DNA from 3 places in the Saccharopolyspora sp. NPDC049426 genome. Region 1 is predicted to be linked to each of the others. Evidence: riboswitches for the same ligand, from Rfam matches in the RefSeq annotation. Region 1 holds a riboswitch; each other region holds the start of a gene.
What was found. Region 1 has a riboswitch for cobalamin ahead of AB0J78_RS20725 (CbtB-domain containing protein). Riboswitches for the same ligand answer to the same signal wherever they lie in the genome.

Region 2: linked by a shared signal. The riboswitch ahead of metE (5-methyltetrahydropteroyltriglutamate--homocysteine S-methyltransferase) and the one ahead of AB0J78_RS20725 (CbtB-domain containing protein) in region 1 are both predicted to bind cobalamin.
Region 3: linked by a shared signal. The riboswitch ahead of cobN (cobaltochelatase subunit CobN) and the one ahead of AB0J78_RS20725 (CbtB-domain containing protein) in region 1 are both predicted to bind cobalamin.

Annotation. Positions count from the first base shown of each region.
Region 1 is NZ_JBFAPZ010000009.1:144,408-149,302, reverse strand. Features, by position in the region: gene chrA (chromate efflux transporter) at 1-1,033, shown strand, start outside; gene AB0J78_RS20730 (hypothetical protein) at 1,046-1,603, opposite strand; cobalamin riboswitch at 1,823-1,996, shown strand; gene AB0J78_RS20725 (CbtB-domain containing protein) at 2,024-2,218, shown strand; gene AB0J78_RS20720 (CbtA family protein) at 2,230-2,979, shown strand; gene AB0J78_RS20715 (MFS transporter) at 3,099-4,433, opposite strand; gene AB0J78_RS20710 (PDR/VanB family oxidoreductase) at 4,471-4,895, opposite strand, start outside.
Region 2 is NZ_JBFAPZ010000010.1:219,932-224,826, forward strand. Features, by position in the region: gene AB0J78_RS22580 (ribonucleotide-diphosphate reductase subunit beta) at 1-567, shown strand, start outside; gene metE (5-methyltetrahydropteroyltriglutamate--homocysteine S-methyltransferase) at 692-2,962, opposite strand; cobalamin riboswitch at 3,092-3,343, opposite strand; gene AB0J78_RS22590 (VOC family protein) at 3,448-4,215, opposite strand; gene AB0J78_RS22595 (helix-turn-helix domain-containing protein) at 4,321-4,895, opposite strand, start outside.
Region 3 is NZ_JBFAPZ010000005.1:176,754-181,648, forward strand. Features, by position in the region: gene AB0J78_RS12615 (sugar kinase) at 1-289, shown strand, start outside; gene AB0J78_RS12620 (bifunctional 4-hydroxy-2-oxoglutarate aldolase/2-dehydro-3-deoxy-phosphogluconate aldolase) at 293-886, shown strand; gene AB0J78_RS12625 (D-isomer specific 2-hydroxyacid dehydrogenase family protein) at 931-1,842, shown strand; cobalamin riboswitch at 2,128-2,247, shown strand; gene cobN (cobaltochelatase subunit CobN) at 2,296-4,895, shown strand, end outside.

The DNA.
Region 1 (4,895 bases):
CACGACCGCGGTCACCGCGATCTTCGCCGGCCTGGCACCGGCGGTGGTGGCCATCGTCGCCCAGGCCGTGGTCCGAGTGGGTCGGCGGGCGCTGGGCCATCCCGCGCTCATCGCACTGGCCGTCGGGGCGTTCGTGGCCATCGCCGTGTTCGGCATCGCCTTCCCGATCGTCATCGCCGCCGCCGGTCTGATCGGCTGGCTGCTGGCCCGGTTCGCCCCGCACATCATGAACCGCGCCGAGAGCGACGGTGCCGCTGACGGCACGGCACCGCTGATCTCCGACGGCGCTTTGCACCACGAGACGCCCTCGCTGCGCCGCGGGCTGCAGATCCTGGCGGTCGGGCTGATCGCCTGGGGGCTGCCGGTCGCAGCGGTCGCCCTGTTCACCGGTGCGGGCAGCGTGTTCACCACGCAGGGGGTGTTCTTCTCCGGAACGGCACTGGTCACCTTCGGTGGCGCCTACGCCGTTCTGGCCTTCGTCGCGCAGCGCGCCGTGGAGGTCTACGGGTGGCTGTCGGCCTCGGACATGGTGCGCGGCCTGGCGTTGGCCGAGACGACTCCGGGGCCGCTGATCATGGTGGTGCAGTTCGTCGCCTTCCTCGGCGCGTACAACAATCCGGGGACGCTCAACCCGTGGGTCGCCGCCGTGCTGGGCGCGCTGCTGACGACGTGGGTGACGTTCGTGCCGTGCTTCCTGTTCATCCTGCTGGGCGCCCCGCACGTCGAACGACTCCGCCACAACCACGCGCTGTCGGCCGCGCTGACCGGGATCACCGCCGCTGTGGTCGGTGTGATCGCCAACCTCGCCCTGTACTTCGCAGGCCACACCCTGTTCGCCAGCACGCATCTCCAGCAGCTCGGGCCCCTGTCGCTGAACCTGCCCGATCTGGCCAGCATCCGGCCTGTCGCAGCCGCCATCACCGCGATCGCCCTCGTGCTCGTGTTCGCCCTGCGCTGGCCGATGCTGAGGGTGCTGGCGATCTGCGCTGGACTCGGCGCCGCAGCCGCCCTCGTCGGGCTACCGGTCTCCTGATCGGTTCGACGCTCACCCGCGTGGGGGCCGCCTGGATCGGGGTGCGTTGTGGAGCACGCACTCGGTGCAGCAACCGACGTTGGCGCGCCACAGCTGGCAGCAGGTTCGGCGCCGGGAGCGCAGACCGCGTGGTGTGCTGCTGAGGTCGAGCAGGTCGTCGCGTCCGGTGGCGTTGCGCAGTTCAACGGCGGTGTCGAAGACGTTCCCGCCGGCCCCGTCGGTGGCCATGCGCCGGAGCACTTCACCGATCAAGCCGACGGCGTTGCCCCAGTACTGGTCGCTGTCGGGCGGCGGACCGCCCAGGGAGGCGAGTCCCTCCGTGAGGGGCGAGAGGAAACCGGAAACGGTGGTCCACCAGGAATTTTCGGTGGCATGGGGGTCGAGGACGAGTCCCTGCAGCATCCCCCGGTCGTCGACCGCGGCCCGTGCGGTGGCCAGCGAGGGGATGGGCAGGCCCAGGTGGCGTTCGGGAACCGTCGCGCACAACGCGAGCCAGGACGCGCGGAAGGCGACGAGAACGGTTGCGGCCCGGTGGTGTTGAAAACCGCCCAGCCGCTGCCATTCTCGCACGTTGCAGGAGAGCAGGCCGGAAAGCGGACGGCAGAACTCCGCCCACGGCAAGAGTTTCCCGGGATGCTCGGGTGCGCGAGCGAGGGATCGGGTGCATCGGTCCAGCAGGCGAGCGGTCGAATCGTCCACGAAGTCATTGCACCTGAACAACGGTCGTGCGCAAGGCGCGCGGTGACGTTCGTCGCTTGATCGGCTGTTGTGCCCGCGCGGATCTCCCTCTACCGTTCCGGATGCCGCAGTGCACGGGAAGCCGGTGGAAATCCGGCGTGGTCCTCGCCACTGTGACCGGGGAGCGACCCTGACAGCGCCACTGGACACCGGCAGGTGACTGGGAAGGCCAGGGGAAGCGTCGATCCGGAAGCCAGGAGACCGGCTGCGGCACGCACCGAGTTCCACGAGAGATGGAAAAGAGGATTCGACATGACCGCTCCTGCTCTGTCCGCTGCCGCACCACGCATCCACGTTCCGGCCTGGGCTTGGGCGCTCGCCGCGTTCGCCCTGGTGGCCTTGTACGTCGTGCTGCAGGACAACGGCCTCCTGCTCGCGCAGGCCGCCGATGTCGTGCACGAGTTCACCCACGACGGCAGGCACGCCCTCGGCGTCCCGTGCCACTGAGCGGGGGCGTGATGAGCTCGCCGTTCAACGCGATCCTCCGGCGCGGTCTGCTCGCCGGAGCGTTCGCCGGTCTGACCGCAGCGCTGTTGTCGTTGCTGCTGGTGCAAGCCCCGCTGCAGGCATCGCTCGGGATCGAAGAAGCTCGCTCGCACGCCTCGGGTGAGCACGCGCACGAGGAGATGTTCTCCCGGCCCGTCCAGGTGGTCGGCGGCATGGTCGCCGCCGTGCTGGTGGGGGTGGCCATCGGCGTGATCTTCGCGGTCGTGTTCGCCAGCGTCCGTCATCGGACGACCGCGCGCACCGACTTCGGGCGCAGCCTCCAGCTGACCGCGGTGGGATTCTTCGCGGTGTCGCTGCTGCCCGCGTTGAAGTACCCGGCGAATCCGCCCGGCGTCGGTGAAACCGAGTCGGTGTCGGGCCGGACGCTGGCGTACTTCTCGTTCATCGCCGCAGGCATCCTGATCGTGCTCGCGGCCCACCACCTGCACGGCTACCTGCGGGCCCGCGGGTGGAACCCGAGCCGGTCCACCACCGCCACCGCGGCAGCGACAGCGGTGCTCGCCGGCGTTGCGCTGTGGGCCTGGCCGGCGAACCCCGATCCGATACCGGCCGACGTTCCCGCCGCGTTGCTGTGGCAGTTCCGGCTCGCCTCGCTCGCCGAGCTCGCGGGCATGTGGGCGGTGCTCGGCTTCTCCTTCGGCCTGCTCAACGAGTCCAGCCGCAGCGCAGCCGCAACGGAGGCGTTGGCCACCCAGCGGTAGATGTGCCGCGGCGACGTCGAGGGCGGCGTCGGCTTCCCCCGGCCGACGCGACGAAGTTCGTGCCCCACACCCGATCTCGTGTGGGGCACGAACTTCGCGGCGGACCAGGGCTGGATTCCTCAGGTCGTGACCGGTTCCTCGGCTGCCGGGGCGGATTCCGGGTCGTGCTTGCGCACCGCGACCAGGGCGACCGCGCAGAGCGCGACGACTGCGGCGGCGCCGACGTAGAGCTGGGTCGCCGAGGCGCCCGCGTCCTTGAGCAGCCCCGCGATGGTCGGGGAGAGGATGGCGCCGATCCGGCCCATGCCGAGCGCCCAGCCCATGCCGACGCTGCGGAGGTTGGACGGGTACAGCGGTGGCCCGACGGTGTACGCACCGGCGATGCAGCCGTTGATCAGCGCGCCGACGATGACGCCGATGCCGAATCCGAGCCACAGGATCGAGGTGCTCAGGATGAACACGACCATCATCGCGGCCGACAGCAGGGAGAACCCGATCAGCACGACCCGCGGCGGGCGCACCCGGGCGGCCAGGCCGTAGAGCACGGAGCCGACGGTGCCGCCGATCGAGATCGCCATCCCGGCGGTGACCGCAGCGCTCTTCGAAAGCCCCTCCTCGGCGAGAAGCGTTGGGGTCCAGCTGTTCACGAAGTAGAAGCCGAACATGATGGTGATGAAGATGATCCAGAGCAGGATCGTGGGGGCGAGCAGCTGCCTCAACCAGCCCGAACCGGCCTGCTCGGCGTCCTTGCGAGCCGAGCTCGCCCGGTCGAGGTCGTGCGTGCTGGTGGAGTCCATCCCCATTCGCGCCAGGGTCCGGTTGATGCGCTCCAGGGCACCGCGGGGACGGCGCTGCTCGAGGAAGGCGATCGACTCGGGCAGCAGGACGGCGATGACGATCAGGGCGAGCAGGGTTCCGAAACCGCCGGCGTAGAAGACGATCCGCCAGTCACCACCGACCGTGGTCTTCGCGACGAGGCTCGCGAGGGTCGCGCCGATGCCGTACCCGGCGGTGTAGATGCCGATGGCGAGCCCGCGGTTCTTCGTGTTCGAGAACTCGCTGGCGATCACGTTGGTGCTGGCCAGGATGCCGCCCACGCCGATGCCGGTCACGAGCCGGAAGAGGCCCATCACGAGCACTGAGGGGGCCATCGCGGCGCCGAACATGCCGATCGTGCCCAAGGCGAGGCTGATCAGGATCAGCGGGCGACGCCCGATCAGGTCGGCGAAGGGCGCGAGCAGCATCGAACCCAGGGCCATTCCGATCAGGCCGACCGAGACCAGCAGTCCGAACTGGGAACCGCTGAGACCGAACTCCTCGGTGACCGAGGGGCCGGTGAACGCGACCGCCATGACGTCGAAGCCGTCGAGGCAGTTCATGAAGGTGCAGAGCGCGACGATCAGCCATTGGTAGCCGGACATGGGCGCCGCGCCGATGCGTGCCGTGAGAGTCATGGAAGTATCCAGTGGTGAGGGATCCGTTGCGCCCGGATCAGGTGAGGTGGAGGGTGACGGATGCGCGGTCGCCGGTGTTGCCGGCCACCGTGCGGGAGACGCAGAGGCACAGGTTGGTGCAGCGCTGCTTCTGCGCTTCGCTGAGGAAGACGTCGCGGTGGTCGATCGCGCCTTCGACCCCGACGATCTTGGCCAGGCAGAGTCCGCACTCGCCCTTGCGGCAGTCCGAGAGCGTGTCGATCCCGGCCGCGTTCAGGGCGTCCAGGATCGACGTGTCGGGTGCGACGGCGACCTCCCGGTCGAGCTGGGGGAGGCGGACCACGAACTCCTCGGACTCGAACCGGCCGCTGGACCCGAAGGTCTCGAACCGCAGGTTGGTCCGCGCGAGGGCGTGCTCGGTCCAGCTCGACCTGATCGCGTCCATCAGGCCGATCGGGCCGCACATGTAGAGCTCGGTCGTGG
Region 2 (4,895 bases), on a different contig from region 1:
TACACCCAGAACCTGGAGAACCCGGAGTTCGCGACCGGCACCCCGGAGGCCGATCAGGCGTTCCTGCGGGACCTCATCGCGTTCTACGTGATCTTCGAGGGCATGTGGTTCTACACCGGGTTCGCGCAGATCCTGTCGCTGGGCAGGCGGAACAAGATGGTCGGGATCGCCGAGCAGTACCAGTACATCCTGCGCGACGAGTCGATCCACCTGAACTTCGGCATCGACTGCATCAACCAGATCAAGCTGGAGAACCCGCACCTGTGGACCCCGGAGTTCCAGCAGGAGGCGCGCACGATGCTCCGCGAGGCGTGCGAGCTGGAGAACGCCTACGGCCGGGACACCATGCCCCGCGGGATGCTCGGCCTGAACTCCGAGGTGTGCGAGCAGTACATGCGGTTCATCACCAACCGCCGCTGCGCACAACTCGGACTGGAACCGGTCTTCCCGGAAACCGACAACCCGTTCCCCTGGATGTCGGAGACCATGGATCTGAAGAAGGAGAAGAACTTCTTCGAGACCAGGGTCACGGAGTACCAGTCGGGCGCGGCGCTCACCTGGGACTGAAGCGCCGAGGGGCGGTTTTGGTCCGAACTGACCCGAATTCGATCGTGGAAGGTTCGGACCAAAACCGCCCGGTGTCGGCGCCACCGTCACAACGGCGGCCGCCGGCGACGGGGACCCGGCTGGATCAGGGGCGGGTGCGGTGGGCCGCCTCGGTCATGTTGCGCAACGCCGGTTCCACCTGCGGGTAGTCGCGGGTCTTGAGACCGCAGTCCGGGTTGACCCACAGCCGGTCGGCCGGAACTGCCTTGAGAGCGGCCCGCAGCAGCTCCCCCATCTCCTCCTGGTCGGGCACCCGGGGTGAGTGGATGTCGTAGACGCCTGGCCCCACGCCCCGGTCGAAGCCGACCTCGTTGAGGTCGGCGAGGACCTCCATGCGGGAGCGGGCCGCCTCGATGCTGGTCACGTCGGCGTCGAGGGCCACGATCGCGTCGATGACGTCGCCGAACTCCGAATAGCACAGGTGGGTGTGGATCTGGGTCGCCTCGGCGATCCCGGAGGTGGCCAGGCGGAACGACTCCACCGCCCACTCCAGGTAGGCCGGCCGTTGCTCGGCGCGCAGCGGCAGCAGTTCGCGCAGCGCGGGCTCGTCGACCTGCACCACGCGGATCCCGGCCGCCTCCAGGTCGCGGACCTCGTCGCGGATGGCGAGCGCGACCTGGCGGGCGGTGTCGGCCTGCGGCTGGTCGTCGCGGACGAACGACCACGCCAGCATGGTGACCGGACCCGTCAGCATTCCCTTGACCGGCTTCTCGGTGAGCCGCTGCGCGTGCGCGGCCCACTCGACCGTCATCGGTTCCGGACGCCGCACGTCGCCGAACAGGATCGGTGGCCGCACGCACCGGGAGCCGTAGGACTGCACCCACCCGTTGTCGGTGGCGGCGAAACCGTCGAGTTGCTCGGCGAAGTACTGCACCATGTCGTTGCGCTCGGGCTCGCCGTGCACCAGCACGTCCAGGCCGATGTCCTCCTGCAGCGCGATGACGCGCTCGACCTCGTCGCGCATCCGCTGCCGGTAGGTGGCCGCGTCGATGCGCCCGGCGCGCAGCGCGGCCCGCGCCTTGCGGACGTCGGTGGTCTGCGGGAACGATCCGATCGTGGTGGTCGGCAGCGGCGGCAGGCGAAGCGACTTCTGCTGCGCTTCTGCCCGTTTCGCGTAATCGGTGCGCCGGGAGTCCTGCGGGCGCAGTGCGTCGAGTCGCGCGCGAACGCGGTTGTCGCGCACCCGCTCCGCCCGCGCCCGGTCGGCCACCGCCGCTCGCGCCTCGACGAGCTCGCTCTCGACGACGTCGCGGCCCTCGCGCAGCGCCCGCCCGAGGGTGACCACCTCGCGGACCTTCTGCGCCGCGAAGGAAAGCCACGGCTTGACCTGCGGATCGAGCGAGGTCTCCGCGTCGATGTCGTAGGGCACGTGCAGCAGCGAGCAGGACGTGCCGATGCCCACCTCGCCGGCCGAGCCCAGCAGCGTCGCCGCCGCGGTCATGCACCGGTCGAGGTCGGCGCGCCAGATGTTGCGGCCGTCGATCAACCCCGCGACCAGAGTCTTGTCGCGCAACCCGGGAGTGGCGGCAACTCGGTCCTGAGTGGACGGATCGGTGACCAGGTCCAGCGCGATGCCCTCGATCGGCGCGGCGGCGAGCACGCCGAGCGCGTCACCGGGATCGCCGAAGTAGCAGGCGGTGAGGATCGCGGGGCGTTCGGCGAGGTCGCCGAGGCGCCGGTAGGTGTTGCGCAGCGCGTCGAGCTCCTGCGGCGTGCGGTCGGCGGCCAGCGCGGGCTCGTCGAGCTGCACCCACTGCGCTCCGGCCCGGTGGAGTTCGCCGAGCAGCTGCTCGTAGGCGTCGGTGAGTTCGGCGAGCTTGTCCAGCGGGTCGAAGTCCTCTTCGGACGGTTTGGACAGCAGCAGGAACGTCAGCGGCCCCACCAGCACCGGCCGGGTCTCCACCCCGAGCTTGCGCGCCTCCCGGAACTGCTCGACAGCGGTGCGGTCGGTGAGCGAGAAGCTCGTGTCCGGGCCGATTTCGGGGACCAGGTAGTGGTAGTTGGTGTCGAACCACTTCGTCATCTCCAGCGGGGGCACGGCCTCGGTGCCGCGCGCCATCGCGAAGTAGGTGTCCAGCGCGCCGAGGCCCAGCTCGGCGTAGCGGCGCGGGACGGCCCCGAAGGCGACGGCGGTGTCCAGGACGTGGTCGTAGTAGGAGAACGTGTTGCCCGGGACCGAGTCGAGGCCTGCTTCGGCCAAGCCTCGCCAGGTGTCCTCCCGCAGCCGACGCGCGACCTCCCGCAGGTCCGCCTCGCCGCTGCGGCCCGCCCAGTAGGACTCCAGGGCTCGCTTGAGCTCCCGGTTCGGGCCGATCCGGGGATGTCCGAGTACGGTGGATCCGATCTTGCTGGTCAACGCTCTCTCCTCGCGAGCTCGACGTGGTCGGTCGAGGACTTCGCGGCAGGCACGCGCCGACCAGCGGACGCACGTCGCCCGCTGATCGTCCGCCAGGCCCTCCCGCGAGACCTCGGACCAGCGCGCACCGTCGGTGCGCGCGCCGGTGGCAGGTCTTCGGACTCGCGGGCACCCGGTCTCGGGGAGGTCCCGGTGGAACCTCGCGCCTCAAGACCGGACCTACTGGCCGTCGCTTCCCGGACGCGTGACGCCCAGTGCTCATGACGGCGGTCGTTCCCGCTCACCGCTGCGGGGCAGTCCCGGATTCGCACCGGGTTCCCTCTTGCCTCGTTCGATCGCGCTCACCGCTCGACCGGACGAACCACCAGCACCCTCAGGCTAACCATCCGCGGGCACGAGACAACCCCGCGCGGCGTTCGGCCGGGTCCCCATCACGGCTCTGAGCTCGTGTTCGACACCCGGAGGAGATCCCGATCACGGAGCGGTCAGCCGGCCTTGGCGGAACCGATGGTGAAGGGCGTGCCGAACGGGTCCTTGACCTCGGCGATGCGGCCGTAGGCCATGTCGTAGGGGGGCTGGACAACGCCGCCCGCGTCGGTGGCCCGTCGTGCGGTGGCGTCGGTGTCCTCGACCATGAACAGCGTGCCCCAGGACGAAGCGGTGGCGGACGGGTCGCCGAGGATTCCGCCGATCTCGTGGCCGTCGGGTCGGCGCAGGAACGTGAAGTCACCTTCGCCGAGGTGTCCCTCGCTGTCCAGGCTGAAGCCGAAGACCTTCGGGTAGAACTCCCGCGCCGGACCCGGGTCCGGGGTGACGAGATCGTTGCGCAGCAAGGTGTTCGGCTCGTTGACGAGGCGGGATCCGATGTGCTTGTTGCCGTGCCAGAGCCCGAACTGCCCGCCGACCGGGTCCTTGAGGATCGCCATCCGCCCCTTGTCCATCACGTCCATGGGCGGGGTGATCACCTGGCCGTCGGCGGCCTCCGCCTTGGACACGGTGCCGGCGACGTCATCGGTGGCGAAGTAGACGTTCCACCAGAACTCGGTCGCCTCGAGGTCGTGGTTGGGCATGAGCGCGGCGACTTCCCTGCCCCGGACCAGGCACATCGTGTAGCGGCCCATCCCCTCGGGCCCCACGTCGAACTCCCACCCGAAAACGGCGCCGTAGAACGCCATCGCACGATCGAGGTCGGGGATTCCCAGGTCGATCCACGCGGGCGTCCCGTTGGGCTGCACCGCATCCACTTCCGCCATGACTCCTCCTCAGCTGCCGGGGAACTGCCACGACGGTAACCAGCGGCCCTGACAAATCGCCCACCGAAGCACGGGAGAGTGTCACCCCGGTGCACGGAGGAATTCTCAGGTTTTGATGGGGGACCAGGCTCGCAGCCACGTGTCGGGGTTGCTGAGGTCCGGGGTGGCGGTCGCGTTGCGCACCACCGGAACGCGCATCAGCATCCCGAAGTTGTCCGGGTCGGCGATCCGGTGCTTGAGGCGCTCGTGGTTGCGCTCGCGCAGCTCGGGGTCGGTGAGGCAGCGGACCGCGCCGAACCCGCCCCGGGTGAACACACCGCTGCACAAGGTCAGGCTGCGCCGCACGTTGTAGGGGTTGGGGAAGCGCGCCAGCATGCCCACGTCCTCGATCAGCCGGTCGTCGTGCAACGTCGGCCGGTACTGCCGGGATTCCTCGGCGATCTCGAAGACCTCCCCGTGCCCGAGGTCGTCGACCTCGACCTGGCGCACCGGCAGTCCGAAGCGCACCTGACGCCGCATCGGGTTCATCGCCGGACTTCCCAGCAGCACCAGGTGCGCATGCAGGTCGTGCGGGTCGATGCGGCGGGCGATGTCGAACCGCACGTCCGACGCGGGGTTCAGCGCGCGGACGTGCCCGTAGAGCTCGATCAACGAGTCGCCGTCGGCGTAGGAGGACATCC
Region 3 (4,895 bases), on a different contig from region 1:
CGCCGAGGCCGCCTACGCGCTCGGCGAGCGCCGCACCGTCGTGCCCGCTCCGGCGGTCGAGGTCGTCGAACCGGTCGGCGCCGGTGACGCCTTCGCGGCCGGGTTCCTCTCCGGCGTGCTGCGCGGCGAGGACGACGAGCGCTGCCTGCGCCGCGGGCACCTGCTGGCCGCGCACAGCCTGCGCAGCACCGAGGACCACACCGCACCGCCCGACGCCCAGTCGCTCGCGCGCTGGCTGGCGCTCGACGAGGAGCAGTGGGGCGCACTGCGATTCGACGGGAGTGAGTGAGAAGTGCCCTTGTTGGAGGAGTTGTTCGCCAAGCCGGTGATGGCGATCCTGCGCGGCATGGATCCGCAGCGGACCGCAGAACTGGCCGAACGAGCTTGGGACCTGGGCATCGACGCCGTCGAGGTCCCGATCGAGACGCCGAAGGCCGAGCCCTCGCTGGCAGCGGCCGTGCGCGCCGGAGCCGAACGCGGCCGCCCGGTCGGCGCGGGCACGATCATCACCCCCGACCAGCTGCGCACGGCCCGCGACCTGGGCGCGGCCTTCACCATCGCACCCGGCCTCGACGCCGAGATCGTGCGGCTGAGCGCCGAACTCGACCTGCCGCACGTGCCCGGGGTGGCCACGCCCAGCGAGGTCCAGCAGGCGCTGCGCCTCGGGTTGTCGTGGGTGAAGGCCTTTCCCGCCGCTGAGCTGGGCAGCAGCTGGTTCCGCGCGATGAAGGGCCCGTTCCCCTCGCTGCGCGTGGTGGCCACCGGAGGGATGAACGCCCGCAACGCTCCGGAGTTCTTGCGGGCAGGAGCCGACGTGGTCGCGGTCGGTTCGGCGCTGGAGGACGAGACCCAGCTGCCCGCGCTGGCGCAGCTCATCGAGGGCTGACGTTCCCCCAGGACGAGTTCGCAGTACGTGAGAGAGGAAGAGTCGTGAAGGTCCACGTTGGTCCGGTCGCCCAGCCCGAGCTGGAAGCCGCCGTGGTGGCGGCCGGTGCTGAGCTGAGCTCGGCGGAGGAGGCGAACGCGCTGGTCTGGTTCGGCGGGGAACCGAGCCGGTTCGGCGAGTACGACCGCCCGGACCTGCAATGGGTGCAGCTGCCATCGGCAGGCATCGAATCCTGGGTGGCCTCCGGCGCGCTGCGCGAGGACCTGACCTTCACCTCGGCCGCGGGAACCTTCGCCCAGACCGTCGCCGAACACACCCTCGGCCTGATGCTCGCCGGTGCGCGGCAGCTGGCCGCGATGGCGCGGGCCACCACGTGGCAGCGTCCCGAGGGCATGCGCAGCCTCGCCGGCTCGACCGTCGGCATCATCGGCGCCGGTGGGATCGGCAAGGCGCTGATCGAGATGCTGCGTCCCTTCGCCGTCCGGGTGCTGGCGGTGAACCGCTCCGGCAAGCCGGTGCTGGGCGCCGAGCGGACCTGGCCGTCCGAGGACGCCGACGGGGTGCGCGAGGTGCTCGCGGAGTCGGACTTCGTGGTGGTGGCGGCTCCGGCGACCTCGGCGACCTCGAAGCTCATCGACGCCGCCGCGTTGCGCGCGATGAAGTCCGACGCGTGGCTGATCAACATCGCGCGGGGATCCCTGGTCGACACCGAGGCGCTGGTCGAGGCCTTGGACGCGGGCCGGATCGGTGGTGCCGCGCTCGACGTCACCGACCCGGAACCGCTGCCCGAAGGGCACCCGCTGTTCACCCACCCGCGCGCGCTGATCTCCCCGCACACCGCCAACCCGCCGTCACTGCAGATGCCGGCCCTGGCACGCAGGGTCGAGGAGAACGTCCGCCGCCACATGGCAGGACAACCACTCCTCGGCCTGGTGGACGTGACCGCGGGTTACTGATCGACACGTCAGGCAAGCACCTAAGGTGCTTTCTCTTTCACCACCCGAGCAACTTGCACCGCCGGGGGTTCTGAGCGGCTCCGTGGGGAGGACGCCGCGACGCCGTGTATTGGCATACATCAGGAGTGGCGCCCGGAGCCACGGAGCCGCTCAGGTTCCCCCACCCGCACCGCTGAGCAAGACGAGTCGTACTCACTGAAGGAGATCTTTCTCGCGAAATCGTTGGTGGGGTGGTGGGTGATCGCGGGCTCGATAGGATGGCTGCGCCAGTACGGCGGTGACGTGGAGGAACCCGGTGTGAGGCCGGGGCGGTCGCGCCACTGTGACCGGGGAGCGGACCCGACAGCCACGCCCTGCGCAGGGCGGGAAGGCGGGGCGCCGCGAGGATCCGGGAGCCAGGAACTCCTGCCGCCGTGACCCCCGCCGGGGCGCGCACCCCGAGAGAGGATCACCGTGAGCGAGCCTGCCCGCGACGCCCGAGTTCTGCTGCTGTCCACTGCGGACACCGACCTGCTGGCCGCCCGTGCCGCCGAGGCCGACTACCGCGTCGCCAACCCCTCCCGCGTGGCCGCCGAGGACGTTCCGGCGCTGCTGGACGGCGTTGACGTCGTCGTGGTCCGGCTGCTGGGCGGCCGCCGCGCCTGGGAGGAGGGCCTGGACGCGGTGCTGGCGTCGGGGCTGCCGACCGTGGCGCTGGGTGGTGAGGCCACCCCGGACGCCGAGCTGATGACGCTGTCCACGGTGCCCGCCGGTGTGTCCACCCAGGCCCTGGCCTACCTGGTGGAAGGCGGCCCGGAGAACCTCGCCCAGTTGGCGCACTTCCTGTCGGACACGGTGCTGCTGACCGGCACCGGGTTCACCGAACCGCAGTCGATGCCGGAGTTCGGCCTGCACGGCGAGCGCGAGCACGACCCGTCGCGCCCGACGATCGGCGTCGTCTTCTACCGGGCGCACGCGCTGGCGGCCAACACCGCGTTCGTCGACACCCTCGCCGACCAGGTCGAATCCGCCGGCGCCAACGTGGTGCCGGTGTTCTGCGGCTCGCTGCGCGGGCTGTCCGACGCCGCCGGTCTGCGCGAACTGCTGGGCGGGTGCGACGCGCTGATCGCCACCGTGCTCGCCGCGGGAGGTGCGGTCGCCGCCGACGCCAGCGCGGGCGGTGACGAGGACTCCTGGGACGCCGGTGCGCTGGCCGAGCTCGACATCCCGGTGCTGCAGGGCCTGTGCCTGACCACCAGCCGCGCGGTGTGGTCCGACAGCGACGCTGCGCTGTCGCCGATGGACGCCGCGATGCAGGTCGCCGTGCCGGAGTTCGACGGCCGGTTGATCAGCGTGCCGTTCTCCTTCAAGGAGGAGGGCCCGGAGGGCATCCCGGTCTACGTCGCCGACCCCGAGCGCGCGGCCCGCGTGGCCTCCACCGCCGTGTCGCTGGCGCGGCTGCGGCACGTGGACAACTCCGCCAAGCGCCTCGGCGTGGTGCTCTCCTCCTACCCGACCAAGCACTCCCGCGTCGGCAACGCCGTCGGCCTGGACACCCCCGCTTCAGCGGTCGTGCTGCTGAGCGCGCTGGAGGACGCCGGGTACGACCTCGGCGGTCTGGACGTGACCGGCCTGGACGGCGACACCCTGATCCACCGGCTGATCTCCGCGGGTGGCCACGACGTGGAGTGGCTGACCGAGGAGCAGATGTCCGAGGCCGCGATCCGCGTCCCGACGACCCGCTACCGCGAGTGGTTCGACGCCCTTCCCGAAGAGCTGCGGGCGTCGATGACCGAGCACTGGGGCGCCCCTCCCGGCAGCCTCTACGTCGACGACGAGGGCCACATCTACGTCGCCGCGCTGCGCTTCGGCAACGTGGTGATCCTGATCCAGCCGCCGCGCGGTTTCGGCGAGAACCCGATCGCGATCTACCACGACCCGGACCTGCCGCCCTCGCACCAGTACCTGGCGGCCTACCGCTGGCTGGCCGAGGAGTTCGGCGCGCACGCGGTGATCCACCTGGGCAAGCACGGCACCCTGGAGTGGCTGCCGGGCAAGGGCCTGGGGCTGGCAGCGGACTGCGCGCCGGACGCGGTGCTGGGCGACATGCCGTTCGTGTACCCGTTCATCGTCAACGACCCGGGCGAGGGCACCCAGGCCAAGCGGCGCGGCCACGCGACCGTGGTGGACCACATGATCCCGCCGATGGCCCGCGCCGACGCCTACGGCGACATCGCCAAGCTGGAGCAGCTGCTCGACGAGTACGCGCTGGTCACGGACCTGGACCCGGAGAAGAAACCGGCGCTGCGCAACCAGATCTGGGAGCTGGTCACCCACGCCGAGCTGCACCACGACCTGCACCAGGAGGGCCAGCCGGACGCGGAGTCCTTCGACGACTTCGTGATGCACATCGACGGCTACCTGTGCGAGATCAAGGACGTGCAGATCCGCGACGGCCTGCACATCCTCGGTCGCGCGCCGCGCGACGAGGAGCTGGTCAACGACGTGCTGGCGATCTTGCGCGCCAAGCAGGTCTTCGGCGGCAAGGTCGGCGCGCTGCCCGGCCTGCGCTCCGCGCTGTCGGACCACTTCGGACTCGACGAGCAGGCGCTGCTGGCCGAACCCGGTGCCCGCGCGGACGTTCCGGCCGCGCTGACCGAGCTCGTCGAGGGGCCGTCGGCTTCGGCGTCGGACGCGGTGGACCTGGTGGAGTCGTTGGCGCGCAAGCTGATCCAGGCGCTGGCCGACACCGGCTGGGACTCCGAGCGCGCCGAGCAGGTCGTCACCGACGTGATCGGCACCGGCGTCGCCGACGTCGTGCGGGTGCTGCGGTTCGCCTGCGTCGAGCTGGTGCCGCGACTGGCCCGCACCACCGAAGAGGTCGAGCACGTGCTGCACGCGCTCAACGGTGGTTTCGTGCCGGCCGGCCCGTCCGGGTCGCCGACCCGCGGGTTGATCTCGGTGCTGCCCACCGGCCGCAACTTCTACTCGGTGGACCCCAAGGCCATCCCGTCGCGCAACGCCTTCGACGTCGGTTCCGCGCTCGCCGATTCGCTGATCACCCGGCACGTCGC